2 regions of the Aquimarina spinulae genome follow, and region 1 is predicted to be linked to the other one. Evidence: riboswitches for the same ligand, from Rfam matches in the RefSeq annotation. Region 1 holds a riboswitch; the other holds the start of a gene.

Region 1 (9,071 bases):
TATTCTTTTAAGAGAATACTTTCTTTCACTTCATTTTCTGGAGAAAAAGAATTTACAATTTTTTGATAGCTATCTATGCTTAAAGAAGGGTTAGCGTTATATAAACTATATAAAGAACTTGTATTTTGAAAAAAAACTTGGGCATAAACATTATTTTGAAAAAAATTAAAACTTACTTCTTTAAATTTCTTTTGTTCTAACTGATTTAGAAAACTACTCCAACTATCCTCATTATAGTAATTTATAGTATGTTTTTGCATTTGCCATTTTAGAACTTCTTCTTTTTGTAATTGTGTACTAGGAGTCCATCCAAAAGGGGTCATACTCATCCACCCACTAAAAATCCAGGTACATACAAATACCCCAAAAACCAATCCAAAATAATAATGATAATTGTACCATTTGTTTTTGAATCTTTTAAACTTGGCCTTTGGTTTCTTTTTGTATCTCACCAATCCAGTTATTATACCTGTAATTACCATGATGAATCCTAATGCGGCTAACCATGTTACCAGTTGTGCCCATAATGTATTATGAATTCTAATATCCTTAAAGTAAATCCAATGAGGAATAGCACCCAACCACGACCAAAATCTTTCAGAACTGGTATTTATAGCAAGTAACTCTCCCGTTACCGATGAGATATAAACCAACGTATTGTTTTCGTCCTCAAATTCAATTTTGAAAATAGGCATATGTGGTAAATACTTTGTTCTTGGAATCCATTGGTCTAGCTCTGCTAATATTTGGATAGTAGAATTAGCCGTTATTCCTGTGTTTTTTGCTGCGATTTTTAGCGCTATCTCTTTTGTTAGGATTACTTTTTGTCCATTATCTGCATATTTGGAAAAAATTCCCCCCTGATCTGTAATCAAATGAAAAACAGGTCTATTGAGAACATAATTCAGTCTAAGTTGGGATATCTCGTCAATAGTATCATTTTTAAAAACAGTTTTAGGGGATAATACCTCAGTATTTACAGAACTAGAAAGCATTTCTATTCTTTCAGTTTCACTTAGATTTGGAAAACTTTGATACATCATAACAAAGCCCGATAAAAACCAAATTAAAAATAAAGCACAAAAAAAAGTGCCAAGCCAATGATGTAAAGAAATAATCTGTTTCATCTGTTTTTACAATATTTCAGTGGATAAATTGTAGATTTTATTAAAGTAATGGAAAATGTACCGATAGTTAGATTACATCGATACATTCTCCTTTTAAGTTTGTTTAAAATTTATATGCCAAACTTAATTTATAATTTCTTCCCTGGCCAGGGAAAAACTGATTTGAATAGATCGCATCGGTAAAATAAAGTGTATCGCCAATATTATTTATGTTTAATCCTATTCTAACTTTTTTTGCTTGATAATAAAGAGTTCCATCTATGGTCGTATACGATGGTAATGTATATGTATTGCTTGAATTGGTATAGTTTTTATCTACGTAATTTAGCCCTAATCCAGCTCCCAAACCTTGCAAATACCCTTTTTGAAATTCATAATTTCCCCAAAAATTAATAGAATTTTTAGGAGCATATGGTAACCTGTTTCCTGCTGGTATAGTCTGTAACGTTTTATTATAATCTCTAATTTTGGCATCTACGAAAGCATATCCTGCTTTAATATAAAATCCTTCAAAAGGTTTTGATTCAATATCGAATTCTATCCCTTTAGAATCTGCAGAACCTATTTGCTGGTAATCATCGACACTTGTTTTTTCTACGATATTATTTTTTAACATAAAATAAGCTGAAAGTGTAGCAGTAAACAAATCGTTTTTTTGAAACTTGATTCCTAATTCATTTTGAAAACCTGTTTCAGGGTCAAATACTTTTCCATCCGGAGTTACTCTTCTTGATGGTTTAAAATAGTTTGAATATGAAGCAAAAATGCTAATCATATCTTTTATTGGTTGGTAAACAATACCTGCCCGATATGTGAAAGAAGATGAAGGGATTTCTGTACGAACTCCAGAAGTAATTAAGTTCCTGTTATTGTCAATAATATCTCTATAATAAGTTCCGATAAATGTATCATAACGCAGTCCTATTAATGCTTTAAATTTATCAGAAAATTTAATCCAATCTTGCAAGTAAAAAGCGTATACTACCTCTTTTTTTATATCAACTTTATTATCTATTGTCTCAATGTGCCCTTGGTTTAAAGTAGGGTTTTGAACAGAAATAGTTGTAAAAGTTCCAGGGCCAATTACTTCTCCTCTAAAAGTCTTACGATCTAAAATACTGATAGAATTCCCTAGTAATGTCTTATGTTTTATAGTACCTGTTTTGAATGTATAGCTTAAATCTAATTGATTTTGCAAAGTTTTGGTTTTATGATTAAAATAAAACGGGAAAGCTCTGGTGATAGAATCTTTAGTTGGATTTAACTCTAAAAACTCTGTAGAAAGATAATCTATATCATCATTTGAATATGATAAGAGATTGGATAACTTTAAATTAGAATTAAAATCATGCGAGTATTTTATTTGATAATCAAGACGTTTGTGTTTTAAATAATCTTGCGGATCGTTGTATCTGGTCTCTGGATCCATTCCTGGGATAACAGAACTGTCTTCATCTACAGGAATACCAGTATCTGTATCATATACATCTTTATTAGTCTGAAAGTAGAAAGCTAACTTGTTATTTGCTGAAGGTGTATAATCTAACATTAAGGATCCATTATTAGTCGCTATACCATAATCTCTCCACCCTTGAGTACGTGTCGTTCCTATATCTACTCTATAGCGTAATTTATCTGAAACTGGACCACCAATACCACCTTCAAGATTATAAGTGTCATAACTACCATAAGTGGCTTTAAAATTAGCTTTTTGTTTATGTGTAGGTTTTTTGCGGACTATATTTATAATTCCTCCTAATGCCGAATGACCATATAGAACCCCTGCAGGGCCTTTGAGTACTTCTATTCTTTCTACATTTGCCAGGTTTGTTGAAGGTGCACTGGTAGATATGTTATGCCGTTCATCTCTAACACCATCAACTAGCATAACAAAATTATTAAATCCTCTAATTCTAAAAGTTTGGAAACCTCCATATCTATTTATAGGCCTTACGCCTGTAACACTTTTAACCGCATCTCCTATATCAAAAACATTACGTTGTTGCATAATTTCTCCATTAATACTGTTGGTAGTTACTGGGATGTCTATGTTTTTGATCCCTAATTTGTTTACATTTAGTATTTCTTTATTGGTTTTATTACTTCCCCCATTAATAAATACTTCTTCTAATCCAGTAATGTTTTTTTTAAGGGTTACATTCAAAATGAGAGATTCTCTATCCACAATAATATTTTTAGTAATTTGTTGATAGCTAATGGCAGAGAACGAAATGTTGTAATTCCCTTTTTCTAATGAGATCGAATACTTTCCTTCTTCATCTGTAATTGTTTCGTGATTTGTCTGTTGTATATAAACAGATACATTAGAAATTCCTTTTCCAGAAATTTGACTTTTTACAGTTCCAGTAATTGTAATGTTTGATTGTGCGTAGGTCATGAACCCCCATAACAATAAGACACTGCATAATACTAATTTTTTCATTTTTTAAATTGAGATTAAGCAGGGAAAAATGCAGAAATAAATAAAGACTACCTTTTAGGTTAAAGGCAGTTATTATTATTTTCACTCTTTACCCGAGAGTTAATAATTATTTAGATTTTATGGCAGGTCTCCTGACTTAATTCGGTAATTACCTCCTTCCCATAGCCTTTGCTACAGTGGTTTTATGGTACTACTTTTTTGTGAATCTTACAGTTGCGGGAACAGTTTTGGACTCTCACCAAATTCCCTTTTAATTTTCACCATAGGTGAAAAACCATTTATCGGGCGCAAATATAGTTTTTTTGCTGTTGGATCAAATTGAAAGTGATGTGTTTTCATTTATAATAACTGAATATTTTTTGCTCTAACACTAAACAATTGTAAATGAGAGAAAGGATATGGTTTTAGAGAGGAGTGATAAATATTTTGATTTCTATAAACTTTAACTTCGTAGCTTTGTTGATTCAATAAGAATATATACAACATCAATAGCACTATGATCTTCCATATTATAGGTATCGGAAATAAGACCCCGGATTTTACAACAGAACAACAACAAAGTATTCTGGACACCTGTGTTTTTAGTGGAGGAAGACGTCATTACGAATTGGTGAAAGACTATCTTCCCAAAAATCATCAATGGATAGCTATTCAATCTCCGATGTCTCAGGTATTCGAGGTATATGAAAAAGCAGCAGTACCGATTATTGTTTTTGCTTCCGGAAATCCACTGTTTTATGGATTTTCGAATACATTAAAAAATAAATATCCAGATGCAAAAATCATAACAACTCCCTATTTTAGTTCGATTCAATTATTGGCTAATGCAATGCATTTGAATAGTAACCAGTTAGAAACCGTAAGTGTGCATGGAAGAAGCTGGAAAGCATTAGATACTATCTTAATCCAACAAAAAGAAAGTATAGGAGTGCTTACAGATGCAGAAAAAACTCCAGCCACCATTGCAAAAAGACTTTTGGAGTATGGATATGATAATTATAAAATTATCGTAGGGGAAGACATAGAAGGAGAACAGGAAAAATTTCAGAAATTATCTTTATTGGAAGCTTCAACAATGAAGTTTCACTCACTGAATTGTGTGATACTAAAAAAAACAGCGCATCGTCAAATTGATTTTGGGATAAAGGATGCTGATTTTAAAGGCTTACCTGGCAGGCCTAAGATGATTACCAAAATGCCTATTCGATTAACTACCTTACATTATTTAGATATTCTTACTGTTGATATAGTATGGGATATCGGTTTTTGCACTGGATCTGTTAGTATAGAAGCCAAATTAAAAAACCCAGATATAGCGGTAGTTGCTTTCGAAAAAAGGCCAGAATGTGAAGCAATTATGATAGAAAATCAGAAATGTTTTGGCGTTCCTGGTATTCAGGTAGTAATGGGAGATTTTTTTGAACACGATCTTACTCAGTTTGCAAAGCCTGAAGCAATTTTTATAGGAGGTCACGGCGGCAGATTAGAAGAACTTTTTCTAAAAATCACTCCGGTTTTACAACTTGAAACCTGTATAGTAATTAATGCTGTAAAAGAAAGTTCGGTACAAGCTTTTAAAGCAGGTTGTAACAAAATAGGATATACCGTTGTAGAAGAATCCATACTGTCATTTGATAAATACAATCCAATTACGTTGCTTAAAGCAATAAAATTAAGATCTAAAACCAAATAGAAATCTAATTTTTTATTCAGTATCTGGTTTGCTTTTTTTAATAAAATTCACGGTTTCCAGTGTGTTATTCACTTCACATAGTGTATACTTTTGTATCTAAGTATTAGGAAAAGAATATGATTATGAAAAAAAATAAACTACTTAGTTTACTGATGATTGGTGCTGCTGTTCTATATTCTTTTAGAAAGAATGGTGATATGTCTAAACTTGACATGAAAAAGATAGAAATAGAAACAGAAGTAGAAGAAACCAACAGTGTTATAAGTACTATTTCTTCTGAAAAATTCCTTACAAATAATCTTATTGTAGAAGTTATAGATACTAAAAACATTCCATTACCGAATGTTGAAATTATTATTGATAAAACCACAAAAACTAACGATGATAATAAGTGTGTCACTTACGAAAACATTTTATTGAATGAAGGTTATTGCCTAGAGTCATGCACAGAAGATTTGATCGAATCACTCCCAAATACCCGCATAACACCATTTCTGATATTGGATTATCGTTATAGGCTTTAGAATCATTAGCGTCTGTTTGTAAAGCCTGTTATATAGAGAGTGTAAACAACAAGAAGTTTGTATCAAGCCCTATTATGGATCTTGAAAATAATTCATTTTAAACAAAACCTATCCCATATATGATCAATTTATGTAGGTTTGCCAAATGAAACGAGCATTAAAAAATTTCAACGTGTGAAAATAACTTCACTTGTAACTGGCGGAGCGGGATTTATAGGTTCGCATGTGGTCAATCATTTACTAAAACAAAATCACCAGGTTATAGTTTTAGATGATCTTTCCGGAGGAGATAAGGAAAATATAAACTCAGCAGCACTATTCTATGAAGGTTCGATACTAGACGTTACCTTAATACATACTCTTTTTGATAAGTATAAGTTCACCTATGTTTATCATTTGGCAGCCTATGCGGCTGAAGGACTAAGTCATTTTATTAGAAATTTCAACTACCAGAATAACCTGATCGGTAGTGTTAATTTGATTAACGCATCGGTAACCCATGAAGTGAAATGTTTTGTTTTTACCTCTTCTATTGCAGTCTATGGGACAAATACATTGCCATTGGTAGAAACACAATTTCCGCAACCAGAAGATCCTTATGGAATAGCAAAGTACGCAGTAGAATTAGATCTGATAAATGCACAGAAGATGTTTGGTATGGACTATATTATTTTCAGACCTCATAATGTATACGGAAGACACCAAAATATAGGAGATAAATATCGTAATGTCGTTGGGATATTTATGAATCAAATTCTTGAAAATAAACCGTTAACCATTTTTGGAGATGGTAAGCAAACCAGAGCTTTTACACATATTGATGATATCGCACCTTATATTGCTAGTTCGGTAACGATACCTGAAGCATATAATACAGTTTTTAATATAGGAAATGATACAGTATACTCTGTAAAAGAGCTGGCAATAGCAGTTAGTAATGCAATGCAATCAGAACTAGCTATAGAACAACTAGAAAAACGGGAAGAAGTGATTCATGCTTATGCTAATCATTCAAAATTTGATACTGTTTTTAACCCCAAAAAACATATAGATTTAGAAACTGGGCTTTTAGAAATGGCCAAATGGGTAAAAACTCATGGGGCGCGTTCTAGTAAAGAATTCCAAAACATTGAAATAACAAAAAAGCTGCCGAATTCCTGGAAAAAACCTTTAAAGCAATGACAAATCAACCACTAGTTACTATTATAATGGCTGTTAAAGATACGGCTCCTTATTTGCGGGATTGCTTAGATTCTATTCTGGCACAAACGTATCAAAACTGGGAACTTATTGCTGTAAATGATCACTCATCAGATGCTAGTCCAAAAATTTTACAGGAGTATGCTGCAAAAGACACCAGAATTCGATTTTTTAATAGTGATAGACCTAAATTAATCCCAACACTACAAGTGGGATATGCCGAGACCAAAGGAACATTGATCAACAGAATGGATTCTGATGATAAAATGCCAGCGTATAAAATAGAAGTACTTGTAGAAGAATGGAGTAAACACGGAAAAGGAACTGTGATTGCAGGAGGAACTGAGCATTTTGTTGACGAGGGAGTTGTAGGTGATGGGTTTCTTAAATACGAAAAATGGCTTAATGAAGTTGCCAGAACAAGTACTCACTATCAAGAGATTTATAGAGAATGTGTTATCCCGTCTCATTGTTGGTTACTACACAAAGAAGATTTTGATGCTGCAGGTGCTTTTGATCCGATTATATACCCAGAAGATTATGACCTCTGTTTTCGATTTTACAGATTAGGTTTAACTGTCGTAGGGATTGATAAAATTCTGCATCACTGGAGAGACCGGTCTGATAGAATCTCACGTACCTGGGAAGAATACAAAGACAATCGATATTTTGACCTTAAGCTACGCTTTTTCTATGAATTGGATAGAGATAAAACACGACCTTTAGTACTATGGGGCGCAGGGAAAAATGGAAAAGATATGGCCAAACTCTTACAATCTTATTCTGATGAATTTCATTGGGTATGTGATAATGAGAGAAAAATAGGAAAGGACATCTATGGAGTACGACTAGAGCATTATAACGATGTTAAAACGCTCGAGAATGCTCAGATAATTATTGTGGTAGCATCACCAACAGGGAAAAAAGAAATAGAAGAATTACTCTTCTTATGGAATAAAAAACCTGTTGTTGATTTTTGGTTTTTTGCATGACAAGTATGCATAATCTTAATAAACATTTTTTAAGACGTTAATAACCTAATATCTTTGTATCGTAGGTAAAATTTAATAGCTTTTTCAAAAACACATGTCAGAACACACTATAAAAGTTGCAATACTCTGTTTTACAGATCAGGGATTGTCTATTGCTAAAACCTTGCAAAAAGAATTTTATCGCTCTAAGCTGTTTACAACAAGAACAGTAGAAGCGAGTAAAGATATAAAGCAAATCAATTCGGTATCAGAGTTGATAGAAGACTCATTTCATAACTATGATGCATGGATTTTTGTAGGGGCTTTAGGGATTTGTGTGCGTAGTATCGCCGCACATATCAAAGACAAAACAAGTGATCCTGCTGTGATCAATGTTGACGATCAGGGAAAATTTGTACAAGCTGTACTTAGCGGTCATATTGGTAAAGCCAATACACTCACAACTCAAATCAGTAGAATTCTTAATGCACAAGCTGTGTTATCTACATCTAGTGATTTGCAAAACCTATGGGCACTGGATACGCTAGCGGAAACCTATGGATGGAAAATGATGAGTTCTATTTCTACAAATAAGATCATATCTTTGTTTGTGAATAGGAAATCTACAGCATTAGTGCTAAAAGTTAAGAATAAAGGAGTTCAACACCTGGAGAAAACCTGTCCGGATTTTGTAGACATTTATTATGATCAGAAAGATTTTGAACATAGCGACTATGAATTAATACTATATGTGGGTTATGAACTTGTTACTACAGAGATTCCTCTTCTTTCTTTCTACCCTCCTTGTGTGGCATTAGGTAGTGGGTGCGCAAAAGGTATAGAGCCTCAACTACTAATGAAAGGATTAGAGTCTGCATTAGAAGAACAGCATATCGCGATAGAAAGTATCTACGCTATTGGATCTGCAACTATTAAGAATGAGGAACAAGCATATCTTGATTTTGCAGCGTATTATAATATTCCTTTTATTACCTATACAGGCGAAGAACTCAATACTATTACAGTTGCCAACCCTTCAGAGGTTGTAAAGGAAAAAGTAGGTGTTTATGGTGTTTCTGAAGCTGCTGCAGCATTAATAGCAAGTCAGTCAAA
Region 2 (9,071 bases), 1.5 Mb from region 1:
TTCCATAGTGCTATGCTAGTAAGATAAAAAACAATTTCGCTCAGTTGTTGTACGGCACCTGCACAATCTCCTGTTTGACCGCCAATCCATTTTTTGAATTTGGCTGCTAAGAACATTTTTGACAGGTACATGGGGATTAAGGTAAGAAATATCATGGGATTTTTGAAGAAAAATAAAGGAGCAATACCAAATATACCACTTACTAATAATGAATGTATACTCATGCTTTTTGCTGCTGGTTTTGCCTTACTGTTTTCTGTATCTCTTACATAAGGATGCGTAAAGATTAAGGTGGTGGCTATAAAACGACTTAGGGCATGTCCAGAAATTAATAAAAATGGGATGTAATACATTTCTACTTCTCTTAATGCTGCAAATTTTATGCTTAGCATTAACAATAACCCAATAGTACCATATGTACCTAAACGAGAATCTTTCATGATCAAAAGGATCTTATCTTTGGTCCACCCACCACCAAATCCGTCGCATACATCTGCAAATCCATCTTCATGAAATGCACCTGTAGCATAAATGGTAGAAAACATAGATAGAATTACTGAAATTTCTACCGAAAAAATAAAAGAAGCTCCATAAAAAACAATAGCACCAATACTTCCGACAATGATCCCCACTAGAGGAAAGTACTTGGAGCTAAGATGTAAATATTCGGGATCATGATTTACCCATTTTGGGCAAGGAATACGGGTAAAAAACATCAATGCAGTAAAAAAGATGTGAATTTCCTTTTTCATAAATAGTATGTTTCTTTTATCATTTTTGTAAGGACGGCAACTTTTTTAGCATGGAAATCGGTGTTAATAGCAGAATTCTTCTGTAGATATTTAGAAAATGGTATACATGCCAAAATAATGAGAACTATTGAAAATACGATACCTAAAACTCCTATTTTATTTTTTTTGAGAGCAGAAATAACCCCTAAATATAGACTTAATAACCCTATGCATAGAGTAGTGATTTTATATAGTTTACTAAGAACTTGTGTTGTAGGAGCAATTTCTGTATTCTCTTTTATTTCTAAAAATACATGATGTCCCGATAGATTAATTTTATACATGAAATAAAAACCTATGCATGCAATAATAACAGATAACACACCTCTTTTCATATGTTTTCATATTTTTAATTTGGGTATTTTAGAACAGTTAGTTATTACCAGAAACTCCAGCACTTTCAAAACTAGCCATAGTATTAAGAAAAGCAACTGCAGATTCTATAATAGGATATGCAACAGCAACTCCTGTTCCTTCCCCTAAGCGCATACCAAGGTTGATCAATGGTTTTTTATCTAAGAACTCATACATTTTTTGATGTCCTTGCTCTTCAGATGTATGTGCAAATATGCAATAATCTAATACGTTTTGATGCATAGCATGTGCAACCAATACAGCAGAAGTAACGATAAACCCATCGATGATAACAGTCATTTTGAGTTCTGCTGCTTTTAAAATTGCACCTGTGATCATGGCAATTTCGAATCCTCCAAAAATTGTTAAGGCATCAAGAGGAGAAGAAGGGGTATGTTTTTGGTATACTTCAGATAAAATTTTTTGTTTGATTTTGATAGCCGAAGTATCCAGTCCTGTACCAGAACCCACACATTCTGCTATCGGAATCTCTGTGAAATATGACATTAATAATGAAGCAGCAGAGGTGTTTCCGATTCCCATTTCGCCAAAACCTATAGTATTGCAACCATTATTAAATGTATCTGTAACCAAATCGGCACCTTTTTGTATAGCTTCTGTACATTGCGTTATCGTCATAGCAGGTTTTTCCTGATAATTTTGAGTACCATAATCAATTTTTGCATGAATAATGCCAGAAGTATTTTCAAAATCATGATTAACCCCGGCATCTACTATTTTAAGCGCAATTTGGTGTTGTTTACAAAAAACATTTATAGCCGCTCCTTCATTTATAAAGTTATAAACCATTTGTGCAGTCACTTCCTGAGGGTAAAGGTTGACTTCTCTTTTTTGGGCAATACCGTGATCACCCGCAAAAACGAGAATTGTGGATTGGTTTAAACTCGGTTGATCTGTGTTTTGAATCATACCTATTTGTAAGGCGACTGTTTCAAGTACTCCTAATGCTCCGACAGGTTTTGTTTTAGTATTAATTTTGTTTTGAAGAGTAGCTTCAAGGCTATTATTAAAGATAGGTTTTATAGTAAATTCCATGCGTATTTTGGTTAATTAGATTCTTTGATTTCTACAGGAATACCAGAAATCATTAATATTGCTTTATCGGCATGACTGGCTATATGTTGATTCATCCAACCCTGTAGTTCTGTAAATTTTCTGCCCACTTCAGTAGTAGCATGAACTCCCATTCCGATTTCATTAGAAATGATAATTATAGTCGCATTTATATCTAATAGTTTAGCAAATTCTGCTTTTGCTTGCGACAGAGAGAGCTGGACATCATTTTTTGTATCCATATAGTAGTTGGTAAGCCACAAAGTTACACAATCGATTACAACGATGCTATCCTTTTTTACAACTTTAGAAATTTCTTTTTCTTCTTCTATAGAAGTCCAACGTTCGTCACGATCTGCAATATGCCTATCTATACGTTTGCGATGATCATCATCCCAAACGCGTGAAGTGGCTAGATAATAAGGAGTATCAGATAATTGTAATGCCAAACGTTGTGCATATCCACTTTTACCAGAACGTTCTCCTCCTGTAATGTAATATAACATTGAATTGGTTTTAGAGAAAGCAAAGGTAATTGAATACATTATTTATTTGTTAAAGTAATCCGAAATTCGGTAAAATATAATACATTCGCGCAGAATTTTGGTTCTGATACTCCTTAATCAAGGGAGTTGAGGATTAAAAGGGAATCAGGTACAATAAAAAATGAAGATAGATAAATGAATAGCGATTTTTAATTTTTAATCGTATTTCTAACATCTAGCATCGTAAATCAATATCCCTGAGCTGTTCCCGCAACTGTATGCTGTGTCCACATTAAAATGGATGCTTGTTGTTAATTCTTTATAACCACTGCTCGTTATGGCGATCGGGAAGGTAAACAACAAGACGCGAGCCAGGAGACCTGCCTTTATTCGATGTAATCAAACTTTCGGGACAAAGGTTTGGGTATGGGTAAACTACATACTTTTTTCCGGTAATTGTAAAAATTAAGTGTTTAAGTAATGAACAAAAAAGTATTTTTTGGAACCGCATTTTTAATGTTGGGATCTTCTTTTGTATTTGGACAGGAGATCCAAATAGATGAAGTGGTTAACGAGCTAGACGAGGTGGTTATTTCTGACTCTAAGTTTAGTTTAAAACGAGAACAAAGTGGTAAAGTAATTACTAAAATTACCGCTGCAGAACTAGAACGTAGCCAGGGACAATCGGTAGCTACGGTACTTACAAGAGCAACTGGCTTATTTATTAATGGTAATAGCAGTGTGGCAGGACAAGATCTTGGGGTTTATGTACGAGGAGGGCGTAACCGCCAGGTAGTGATTAGAATTGATGGAGTAACCGTTAGCGATCCTTCTACTTCTTCTGGAGATTTTGATTTACGATTATTATCGGTGAATCAGGTACAGGAAATTGAAATTCTTAAAGGAGCATCGAGTACGCTATATGGCTCGGGAGCTGCGGCTGCAGTAATTAATATTATTACAAAATCTGAGAGTAAGAAAAAAATCGCTGCTAGTTTTCAATCCAGTATAGGGACTAATCAATCTCAGGAAGATCAGGATTATGATATTAATGAATTTGTAAACTTGGCTTCGATTAACGGAACCTTAGGAAAGGTAAGCTATTTGGCAAGTATAGGAAACCAGTTTAGTGATGGATTATCGGCAGCAGAGGTCGAAGGAGCAGAAAGTGATGCGTTTTCTAAATTTAATGTATATGCCAAGTTAGGATACCGATGGAATGATAACTTCAGGTTTCATTTTTTTGGAAATTTGGATCAATATAAAAATGATTTCGATGCTGCTGCAGGAATCGATGGAGACAACCGGTTTGAAAGCCAACAATTAAGAGCAGGGTCTTTTTGGGAAATTAAATATCCTAAGGGGAGTTTTACATTTACAAACAGTTTTGCTTCTTTAGAAAGAGATCTTACCAGGTCTAGCTTTCCTTCAAAATACGAAGGTAATGTACATACTTTTGATGCATATAATAAATATACCTTTAACAATACGCTACATACAGTTATTGGAGCTAATGGTTCGTATAGTAAATTTAGCCTACTAAATATTCCTTTTGGCACAACAAATCTAGAAGAAACAATTAGTGATACCGATGCAGAGTTTGATATAATAGATCCATATATTAATGTAGTATACGCTTCAGATTTTGGTTTTAATCTAAATGTGGGAGCGAGATATAATATTCATAGCACCTATGATAATCATGTTGTCTACAATATAAACCCATCATATACTCATACATTTGGAGATAATTATATCAAAGGATTAGCATCGTATAGTACAGCATATATTACACCGTCGTTATTTCAATTGTATGATACAGCATTTCTTACCGGAAATCCAGATCTTAAACCAGAAGAGAGTACAACTATAGAAGGGGGAGTTGAATTATCTCATAAGAAGAAAGCTACAGTGAGTGTAGTATATTTTAATCGTAAATCAGAAAATTTCATCACCTTTAATCCAACTACTTTTGTGAACTTTAATTCGCCAGACGATATTAAGGTAGATGGAGTAGAAGTAGAGGTGTCTACATTGATGTTAGAAGATAAACTATCAGTAAAAGGGAATTATACATATACTAATATTGATAAATTAGATGATAATATTAGAATTCCTAAACATATGATTAATGCCAGTATAGGTTACCAACTAGGAGAAAAGACATATACTTCGTTAAACTATCAATACAATACTAAGCGTATAGATAATGATTTTGCTAATACAGACCCGGTTACTTTTGCCCCAACACAAGTTTCTCTTGATGGTTATGGGATTTTAGATTTTTACATTAGTCATCGATTACTAAAAAATCTAAATGTTTATGCAGCGATGCATAATATTACCAATGAAGATTATCAGGAGATTTTAGGATTTAGTACCAAAGGTAGAAATGCCAGAATTGGAATTACTCTAGAATTTTAAAATTATCTCCCGGGTCTAATCAAAAAACTCCTAAACGAATAGTTTAGGAGTTTTTATTTTTTTAGAGATGGTTTAGCATTATATGGTACATATTTATCTATTTATGGGAGAAAAAGTAAAATTGTCTTTATACATTCTTTGGTAATTTGGCAATAAAGCTTTAGCCTCCCAATCAATTATATCATTTGTAAATCCATTTTTACTTGTTGCAGTTAAAGTCGCACCACTAACTATAAAATCCAAAGCTGTTTTTAAGAAAGGTTCATCAATTTCTCCTAGAACACCCATACTTGATATATTTTCTTTAAACATAAGATCAGGTGTCAATCCATTTATAAAATCAGTCACTCCATTTTTATTAGCAGATTTTAATACTAAAGGCTGTATAGCGTATGTATGAGTTGAATTGGCGCCTTCTCTTCCAAAACCTTGAGAGTCATAAAGTGTAACAGAAGCTTGAAATTTTCCTGTAGTTAATTCTCCAATTTGGACTACATCGATATAAGGTTCTAACCCGTTAATAACTAACTCACTGGCAGAAGCAGTCCTGTTGGTAGTAAGAACATATAATTTGGTAGCTCCTAAAGAATTAATTTGTTCACCTGTACGAATTGTATTTCCAAATCTGTTGATTAATGCTTCTTCTCCTTCAGCACCAGAAGAAAACTGATTTTGCAATTCATCATTCCATATTTCTTTTGAAAAGATTTCTCCGTTAAATTGCCCTGTGATCATACTCGACATATCTATTGCAGTTCTTACCGATCCACCACCATTGTATCTTAAATCCAGAATTAAATCATTAATTCCATCGGCTTTAAATGTCCCAAAAGCTTCATTTAGTTTTGCATCAAAACTACCAACAAAACTATTATACATTAAATAGCCAATCTTTTGACCTTGATATTCTATAGTTTTAGCAATAAAAATTGGGTTTTCGGTATATTGAACCTTAGTTAATGAAACATTTTGACCTGTTTCGACAATATTTCCATTATTAATATTAATTAAACTGATGCTATACGAATCTTGACCAAAAACGGTATTAAAATCAGTATTTCTAGTTAATTTAACACCGTTAACTGCATTAAAAAGATCTCCACGTTTTAGTCCTTTAGCCTCTGCATCCGTTCCTGGTAATATATAACGTATAAAACCTATAACATCATCAGAATCTTGAGAAACCAAGCTTAAGCCAAAGTCGATTCCATTGCTTTTAGAAACACCATTAAAAGCTTGTTCTAAGGCAATATAGTCATCAACAATAAAACTGAATCGATCTTCTGGATTGGTAGATTTTAATCCATCAAACAATGTTTCTGGAGAGTTGAATTTACTTAAAAATTGAAAAAAATCTTGATTTGTATTAAACCTGTCATTTGCCAGGTCACTTACGTTGGCTTTATACAAATAAGCAGTATTCATGCCTTTCCATATAAATTCATCGATATTTTGATCAGAATTGGTTAATACTTCAGGGGGTGTTCCTTGATCTTGCGGGTTATCATCATCATTAGAGCAAGAAAAAACAATAAATAAGGAAAGAAATAATATTTTAAATTGTACTGTACGCATTTTTGTTTTTAAATTTTTCGTTAAGTATTTTTATTTATACATTCGTTGATAAGTGGGAGAAAACATTTTACTACTTCCTACGCTTTCTAGTTGTAGCAAATTATAATTTTTAGCACTTTTTGTACCTAAAATATTATCTATTGCAGCTTTAAAAAGAGGCTCGTTTTCGTCACCTAAGACATTAAGATTAGAATAATCTTCTTCGATTTCTATTTCTGGAGAAAAACCGCCGTGATAATCGGTAAAACCAACAGAATTACTAGATTTAAGAACTAAAGGTTGCATAGCATATGTATGTCCTGCATTAGCTCCGTCTCTTCCAAAATTATTAGAATCATACAATGTTATTGAGGCTTGAAATTTTCCTCTTGTAGTAGTTCCTACCTGAATCACATTTATATGCGGATCAAGCCCGTTAATTACCAGTTCACTAGCCGAAGCAGAGCTTCTGGTTGTTAAAACATAAACTCTGCTCAAATTAAGACTGTTAATAGCTTCGCCTGTTCTAATTTGATTATCAAAAAGGTTGGTACTCCCAAATTGTGCCTGTCGATCAGAGTTCCATTCTTCTGTCGAAAAAATCTGACCATTAAACTGCCCTGTAATCATACTCGATAAATCAATTGCAGTGGTAACAGATCCACCGCCGTTATATCTTAGATCTAATATTAAATCACTTACATTATCGGATACAAATTTTGCAAAAGCTGCATTAAGCTGGGGATCAAAATCGCCAGTAAAAGAATTATACATAAGATATCCCACAGGGCTACCACCTACATCAATTGTCTTTGATATAAAAACAGGATTCTCGGTATATTGAACTTTGGTAAGAGAAACAGAAGTTCCTGTAGCAGTAACATTAGTACCATCAAAAGTAGCCAGTCCTATAGTATAACTATCGGGGGATAGTAATTGTCTAAAGTTTTGGTCATTCATCTGGGTGCCATTAACCGTATTAAAGATATCTCCTCTCTTTATTCCTTTGGCTTCAGCATCTGTTCCTGGTAACACATAACGTACATATCCAAACACAAGAGATTGGTCGTTTGGATAACGTACAAGGCCATATTCCATACCATTATTCTTTGTAATCCCATCAAAAGCTTGCTCTAAAGCAACATAGTCATCTACAATCCAACTAAACTGGTCAACTTCTACCTGTTCTCCGTTTACTAATACAGTTTGCTTAGATTTTAATTCCGCGAAAATTGCTTCGGGAGTAGAAAATCCTTCTAAAAACTGTGTGTATTCCTGATTCGATGGAAAACGATTATTTGCCAAATCCGGGACATCTGCTTTATATAAGTAATAAAGGTTTAATCCTTTCCATATAAAATCATTTATTTCTGTAGCTCCAGAAATACGGGGTACATCATCGTTATCATCAAAACATGCAGTAAGCAGGTTGCCAACGAAAAACAATAGTGCAAAATACTTTATGTACTTCATCTATTTTATATTTATTGTTTTTATTTGTCTTAATGAAATCCATCAATAATCATTCCGTGAAGAATAAAAATGAAAGTTATACTTATTTCATAATGACCTATACTTCTTATTATAAGGTGATAAATGTAACTACTTTATTATAATTTTAAAAAAGATTGTAACAAATTACTTAGATAGTCGTCTCCCTAATATAAAGCTGACAAAGTTTTATGAAAACCACCAACCAAAATGAAAGAAGGAGCATTTATAACGCTTACAAACGGATTTAAAGATAAGCTTTTTAGGTTAGCTAAACGTTTGCTTGTAAGTAATGAAGAAGCAGAAGATGCTACACAAGAAGTATTACTGAAGCTATGGAAGAATAAAAGTAAAATGGCTGAGTATAAAAATGTAGAAGCTTTTGCGATGACAATGACTAAGAATTATTGTTATGATAAGCTTAAGGCTAAAGAAACAGGGAACCTAAAAATTGTACATAGTAATTATAAGGACGAGAGACCTTCATTACAACGACAAGTAGAAGCTAGAGATAGTTTAGATTGGGTAGGTAAGATTATGGATGGTCTGCCAGAACAACAACGAATGATTATCCAGCTTAGAGATATAGAACAATATAATAATGCAGAAATAGCTGATATGCTAGGACTTAATGAAACGGCAGTTAGAGTTGCATTATCAAGAGGAAGAAAAAAAATTAGAGAAGAATTATTAAAAAAACACAATTATGGAGTTGTCTAACATAGAAAAATTACTAGAGAAGTATTTCGAAGGAGAAACGACCATTTCTGAAGAAAAAGAATTAAAGGTTTACTTTACCAGAGAAACTGTGCCGTCGCATTTAGAGAGATACAAAAATCTATTTCAATATTTTTCTCAAGAGAGTACCATAACGGCTACCAAGGATCTAAAATTAAAT

Evidence for each region. A riboswitch is a leader RNA that binds a small molecule or an ion and turns the genes downstream of it on or off. The one in region 1 is predicted to bind cobalamin.
Region 2: another riboswitch for cobalamin. It lies ahead of NNH57_RS06450 (TonB-dependent receptor plug domain-containing protein); the one in region 1 lies ahead of NNH57_RS12925 (TonB-dependent receptor).

What each region holds. Positions count from the first base shown of each region.
Region 1 covers NZ_CALSBP010000002.1:1,657,913-1,666,983, reverse strand. Annotated here, with positions in the region: gene NNH57_RS12930 (PepSY domain-containing protein) at 1-1,127, opposite strand, end outside; gene NNH57_RS12925 (TonB-dependent receptor) at 1,231-3,570, opposite strand; cobalamin riboswitch at 3,675-3,864, opposite strand; gene cbiE (precorrin-6y C5,15-methyltransferase (decarboxylating) subunit CbiE) at 4,067-5,263, shown strand; gene NNH57_RS12915 (hypothetical protein) at 5,386-5,787, shown strand; gene NNH57_RS12910 (NAD-dependent epimerase/dehydratase family protein) at 5,962-6,969, shown strand; gene NNH57_RS12905 (glycosyltransferase family 2 protein) at 6,966-7,979, shown strand; gene cobM (precorrin-4 C(11)-methyltransferase) at 8,074-9,071, shown strand, end outside.
Region 2 covers NZ_CALSBP010000002.1:153,505-162,575, reverse strand. Annotated here, with positions in the region: gene NNH57_RS06470 (adenosylcobinamide-GDP ribazoletransferase) at 1-752, opposite strand, end outside; gene cobC (alpha-ribazole phosphatase) at 1-6, opposite strand, end outside; gene NNH57_RS06465 (hypothetical protein) at 749-1,126, opposite strand; gene cobT (nicotinate-nucleotide--dimethylbenzimidazole phosphoribosyltransferase) at 1,164-2,201, opposite strand; gene NNH57_RS06455 (bifunctional adenosylcobinamide kinase/adenosylcobinamide-phosphate guanylyltransferase) at 2,213-2,725, opposite strand; cobalamin riboswitch at 2,807-3,106, shown strand; gene NNH57_RS06450 (TonB-dependent receptor plug domain-containing protein) at 3,185-5,128, shown strand; gene NNH57_RS06445 (S41 family peptidase) at 5,222-6,703, opposite strand; gene NNH57_RS06440 (S41 family peptidase) at 6,734-8,155, opposite strand; gene NNH57_RS06435 (RNA polymerase sigma factor) at 8,384-8,893, shown strand; gene NNH57_RS06430 (hypothetical protein) at 8,880-9,071, shown strand, end outside.